Enhydrobacter sp.: one gene and its partner. The protein of the gene in region 1 interacts with the protein of each later gene in a pairwise test. Links are inferred from orthologs where the notes say so. Each region holds a gene or a part of one and is shown on either strand. Other genes may lie near its edges.

Region 1 (2,990 bases):
AGAGATAGGGCGACGGCATCGCCTCGAAATCGGGGCTGCAGAGATACGGCAGCGAGACCATGGAGGCATGGACATCGAACGGCGGCAGGCTTTCGCCTTCGGCGACGACCTCGTCGATATAGTCGGCGCCGGCCAGCAGCTCCTTGAGCGGGAGCTGGCACAGCACCAGCACCTTGGCTCCGCGACGCTTCAGCTCGCGCGCGAACCGCACGAACAGCAGCACATCGCTCAGCCCCTGCTCGGGATGGAGCAGGATGCGCTTTCCCTCGATCGGGCCGCCGTCCCAGGCCGGCTGTGCAAAGTCGGGCGTCGGCGTCTCGGGCAGCCGTTTGCGCGCCTCGTAGATGGCAAAGCCGTCGCGCAGATCGCCGCGCATCAGCAGGGCGATCGCGAGCTCGGTGCGCGCACGCTTGCTGTCGGGATTGAGCGCGAGCGCGCGCGTGAAGCAGCCGATCGCCTCGTCGATGCGGCCGAGGTCGCGCAGGCAAAGCGCCAGGTTGAAAAAGCCGTCGGCGTAGTCGCGGTTGAGCGCGATCGACCGGAAGTGGTGCTTCACCGCCTCCTCGGGCCGGTTCACGGCCCGCAGGGCGTTGCCGAGATTGGTGTGCAGCGCCGGGTTCTGCGGATCCTCGGCCAGCGACAGGCGATGATGCGACACCGCCGCCTCGAGCTTCCCCGCCTTGCGCAGGGCCACGCCGAGGCTGTTGTGCAGCTCGGCGTGATAGGGCCGCTGTGCCAGCAAGCGGAAGTACGAGGCGATCGCCTCGTCGAGCCGGCCGGCGCGCAACGCCTGACCCGCCAGGCGCAGTTGCTGCATGAAGGTGTCGACCTTCCGGCCAAACAACAACGTGGGCGTTGCCGAGGCCCGGGATTGGTGCCTCAACGGATGGATGGTCGACAGATCGCTCACAGGCACTTGCTCGGACGGACGCTTGTAGGCTCCGATCCTATCTCAAGCACCAATGTTAAGCATCTGATATTTAAGGCGAAATCTGAAAGGCTTCCTATAGTGAGCAGGTTGCTTCGCCAACACTAGATGTAGCCCTTGATCAACTCCTCGGCGATCTGGACGGCATTGAGCGCCGCACCTTTGCGCAGATTGTCGCTCACGCACCAGAACGCGAGCCCGTTGTCGACGGTCGGATCGACCCGCACGCGGCTGACGAACACGGCATCCTGGCCGGTGACTTCCTTGGGTGTGACATAGCCGCCGGGCTCGCGACGGTCGACCACCAGCACGCCGGGCGCGCCGGCAAGGATGCGCCGCGCCTCGACCTCGTCGAGCGGCTCCTCGAGCTCGACATTCATCGCCTCGGCATGACCGATGAAGGTCGGCACGCGCACGCAGGTGGCGTGAACCCTGATCCTGGGATCGAGGATCTTCTTGGTCTCGACCACCATCTTCCACTCCTCCTTGGTCGCGCCGTCCTCCATGAAGACGTCGATCTGGGGAATGACATTGAAGGCGATGTTCTTGGCGAACTTCTTGGGTTCGAGATCCTGGTTGACGAAAAAGCTCCTGGTCTGGTTCAGCAGCTCGTCCATCGCCTCCTTGCCGGCGCCCGACGTGGATTGATAGGTCGCGACCACGACGCGCCGGATCTTCGCCGCATCGTGGATCGGCTTCAGCGCCGTCACCATCTGGATGGTGGAGCAGTTCGGATTGGCGATGATGCCGCGCCGCTTGTAGCCGGCGATCGCCGCGCGATTGACCTCGGGCACGACCAGGGGCACGTCCGGGTCCATCCGCCAGTACGAGGTGTTGTCGATCACGACCGCGCCCGCCTTGGCGGCGCGCGGGCTGTGCTCCGCCGACACCTTGGCGCCGGGCGAGCTGAGGGCAATGTCGATGCCCTTGAAGTCGAAGCGGGCGAGGTCGTGGACCTTCAGCACCGTGCTTTCGCCGAACGAGACCTGACGCCCGGCGGAGCGGCTGGAAGCCAGCGCCACGACATCGTCGGCCGGGAAATTCCGCTCGGCCAGGATCTGCAGCATTTCGCGACCGACATTGCCGGTCGCGCCGACGACGGCGACTCTGAAGCCCATGGCACGATGCGCGGCGCGCGCGCATTCCTCTGGCTGGAAGAAGAGCAGGAGATAGGCGCAGCGGAACGCGTTGGCAACCGACGCTTGACCGTCGGACGCGCCGCGTCGAGGCTCGCCGCGCGACTCAAAGGAATTCGAAGGATCGACAATGGCCGAGTCTTCCCTGCCGCTGGCAGGTCTGCGTGTATTGGATATCAGCTCCTTCATCGCCGCTCCGGCGGCGGCCGTCGTTCTCGGCGACTGGGGCGCCGACGTGATCAAGATCGAAAGCCCCGACGGCGATCCCAATCGCACGATCATGAACGATTCGAGCAACTATCCGAAGGCCGGAGTGAACTATCCGTGGCAGATGGGCTCGCGCAACAAGCGCTCCCTGGTCCTCGATCTCAAGAAGCCCGGGGCGCGCGCTGCGCTCGATCGGCTGATCGCGACGTCCGATGTCCTGATCTGCAACTTCCCGCCGCTGGTGCGCGAGAAGCTCGGCCTCACCTACGAGGCGGTGAAGGCTGCCAATCCGCGGCTGATCTACGCCTCGCTCACCGGCTACGGCGAGACCGGGCCCGACCGTGACCGGCCGGGCTTCGATGCGACGGCCTATTTCGCCCGTTCGGGGCTCCTCGACGCGCAGCGCTATGAAGGCGGCCCGCCCGGCGTTCCCAGCCCGGCCCAGGGCGACCGCGCGACGGCCATGACGCTGGTGTCGTCGATCCTGATGGCCCTGATCCACCGCACGAAGACGGGCGAGGGGTCCTGGGTCGGCACCTCGCTGCTGGGCAACGGCCTGTGGTCCTGCGGTGTGATCGCCCAGGCGGCGCTGGTCGGGGCTTTCCTGCCGCCGCGCCCGCCGCCGGAGCGGCCGCGCTCGGCATTGACCAACATCTATCGCACGTCCGACGACCGCTGGCTGCAACTCACGATCGTTCGCGAGGACAAGCTCTGGGCTC
Region 2 (2,918 bases), 350 kb from region 1 along the record:
TTCTTCTATCCGCCGCACGCCTGATATATGATGCCTGCCTAGCCCTCTCCCGGCGCGGAGAGGGCTTTTGCCAAACTGGGATTTCACGCGACATGGTCGAGCCGGTTCAGACCGACAAGGAGCAGAAGCGGCTCATCCGCATGGCGGAGACCATCTCCAAGGCCCTGCCGTACATGCGCCGTCACAACGACGCGACTTTCGTCGTGAAATATGGCGGCCATGCCATGACCGATCCCAGGCTGGGCGACCTTTTCGCCCGCGACATCGTGCTGATGAAGCAGGTCGGCATGAACCCGATCGTGGTCCATGGCGGCGGCCCGCAGATCAACAGGATGCTGGAGCGGGTCGGGATCAAGAGCGAGTTCGTGAACGGGCTGCGGGTCACCGACGCCGCGACCATGGAGATCGTCGAGATGGTGCTGGCCGGTTCCATCAACAAGGCGATCGTGGCCGACATCAACGAATGCGGCGGCATCGCGGTCGGCATCTGCGGCAAGGACGGCAACCTGATCCTCGCCAACAGGGTCGAGCGGATGCGCGATCCCAAGACGGGAGAGATGCTGAAGGTCGACCTCAAGCAGGTGGGGGAGCCCGCCATGATCAACGTCATGGTGCTGGAGCAGCTCCGGCGGGCCGACGTCATCCCGGTGGTGGCGCCGATCGGGTTCGGCGTGAACGACGAGCTCACCTATAACATCAATGCCGACACCTCGGCGGGCGCCATCGCCGGCGCGATGAAGGCCAAGCGGCTGCTGTTCCTGACCGACGTGCCGGGCGTGCTCGACCGCAACGGCCAGCTCATCCCGGAGATGACGGTCGAGCAGGCGCGAGCGCTGATCGCCGACGGCACCATTTCCGGCGGCATGATCCCCAAGGTCGAGAACTGCATCGACGCGGTGAGCCGCGGCGTCGAGGCGGCCACCATCATGGACGGCCGTGTGCCGCACTGCCTGCTGCTCGAGGTCTTCACCGAGGCGGGGGTCGGCACCATGGTCAAGCGCGCCTGAAGCGGCTGCGAGCGCCTCGCAACCGGCCTTGAAACGCCTGATTTCCTTGCATATTTAACCGCCATGGCCATCAGGACGATCCTCACCGCGCCCGATCCGCGCCTCAAGAAGAAGTCGCTGCCCGTGGCGGCGGTGGACGAGGGCGTGCGCCAGCTCATGGATGACATGCTGGAGACCATGTACGCCGCGCCCGGGATCGGACTGGCGGCGCCCCAGGTCGGCGTGCTGAAGCGAGTCGTCGTCCTGCACATCGACCGCGAGGATACCAAGGTCGGTCCCCTCTTCATGGCCAATCCGGAGATCGTCGAGGCCTCGGACGAGGACGCGACCTACGAGGAAGGCTGTCTCTCGGTGCCGGACCACTATTCCGACGTGGTCCGCCCGGCGCAGGTGACGGTGCGCTATCTCGACCGTGACGGCGGTCAGAAGGAGCTCGCCTGCGAGGGCCTGCTCGCGACCTGCGTGCAGCACGAAATCGACCATCTCGACGGCATCCTGTTCATCGACCATATCTCCGCGCTCAAGCGCAATATGATCCTGCGCAAGCTCCTGAAGGCCCGGAAGGAGAAGGAGCGCGAGGCCGCCGAAGGCAAGCCGGCGGCCAAGGCAAAGGATCACGCGCCGGCGCTTTAGCTCTAGCTTTTTTGGACCGCGCGCTTTCAGCGCGCCTCATGGGCGCGCTGGAAGCGCGCGGTCCAATGAATGCTACTGCGCGGCGATCTTTGCCGCCGCCGGGGCGAAGTCGCGCTCCATCTCGCGGCGCAGCTTCACCGCCGTCAGGCTTTCGTCCATCGCCACATCGGCATAGGTCAGCGACTGGCCGGCCTTGATCGGCTTCAGGAGCTTGACGTTGTGGGCGAGGCCGAGCGGCAGGCTGCCCAACCCGGTCGACTTCTCGGCCGGGAAGAGCTTGCCGTACACTGTATAGCCGCCCTCGCCGTCCAGCATCTCGCCCGGCTTGAGGTCGCGCTTGGCGGTGGCGATCACGTCGGCGTGGAAGCCGGTGGGGCAGCCGGTCGGCTCCTTGCGCAGGCCGACCGAGGCCACCGACATGCCGACCTCGAGGCCGATCAGATGCCAGCGCTTGTACATCACCGAGTAGCGGCCGCTCGGATCGGTGCAGAGCATGTACTCCTCGAAGCAGTTCTTCTGGTATTCGGTCGAGGCCTCGAACACGACCCACACGCCCTTGCGGATCTCGTACGGAATCGCGCGTCCGTCCTTCTCGAGCGACGAGGCGACCTCGACCTGGCCCTTGTGGTGCAGGTGGCCGCCCTCGGAGGTCGGGCGCATCACGAACGGCAGGTCCTCCACCGAGCAGGGCGGGAAGGCGAGCCCGTCTGGCGCCGGCGTGAGACCGGTGGCGTTCGACACGGCGGTGCTCTCGATCGCGGGCTTGGAGCCGTCGAGGAAGGAGTTGAACATCTTGGGGTTCAGCCCGCCGCGCCTCGCTTGCTCCTCGTTGAGGCCCCAGTACTTCCACACCGTCTCGGGCGTCGACTGCGCATAGTGCGGCAGCCATTTGTGGCCGCGGCCGGCCGCCGTCACCGAGAAGCCGGAGGTGCGCGCCCAATCGACCAGCTCGCAGATCAAGGCCGGCTGGTCGCCGTAGGCCAGGCTGTAGACGACACCTGCCGCGGCGGCGCGCCGGGCGAGCAAGGGGCCGCAGAAGGCGTCGGCCTCGACCGTCACCATCACCACGCTCTTGCCGTTGCCGAACGCCTCGAGCGCGTGCTCGACCGCGGCGATCGGATCGCCCGTCGCCTCGACGATGATGTCGATCTCGGGGTTGCTCACCAGCGCCCGCCAGTCGTTGGTGAGATGCGTGTTGCCGTGCCTGCGCGCCTCGGCGAAGGAGATCGCCGAAGTGACGTCGGGCTTCCAGCCCAGCCGGGCGAGGTTCTCCTTCGC

The links. Proteins that work in one complex are often made in the same cells at the same time.
Region 2: the proteins of OJF58_RS11235 (region 1) and def interact in binary tests that used the Escherichia coli proteins (3 or more experiments, as listed by UniProt). The link is inferred for Enhydrobacter sp. from one-to-one orthologs.

What each region holds. Positions count from the first base shown.
Region 1 is NZ_CP126889.1:2,240,703-2,243,692, reverse strand. What follows is about bases 40-2,910. They hold OJF58_RS11235 (aspartate-semialdehyde dehydrogenase), read right to left. Parts: upstream 2,047-2,910; coding sequence 1,033-2,046; downstream 40-1,032. Other genes in these bases: OJF58_RS11230 (CoA transferase), read left to right, coding at 2,195-2,910; OJF58_RS11240 (tetratricopeptide repeat protein), read right to left, coding at 40-817. Also shown: more of OJF58_RS11240, read right to left, coding at 1-39; more of OJF58_RS11230, read left to right, coding at 2,911-2,990.
Region 2 is NZ_CP126889.1:1,888,399-1,891,316, reverse strand. What follows is about bases 57-2,855. They hold def (peptide deformylase), read left to right. Parts: upstream 57-1,070; coding sequence 1,071-1,640; downstream 1,641-2,855. Other genes in these bases: OJF58_RS09505 (Gfo/Idh/MocA family oxidoreductase), read right to left, coding at 1,713-2,855; argB (acetylglutamate kinase), read left to right, coding at 93-1,007. Outside these bases: more of OJF58_RS09505, read right to left, coding at 2,856-2,918. UniProt on the Escherichia coli protein: Removes the formyl group from the N-terminal Met of newly synthesized proteins. Requires at least a dipeptide for an efficient rate of reaction. N-terminal L-methionine is a prerequisite for activity but the enzyme has broad specificity at other positions.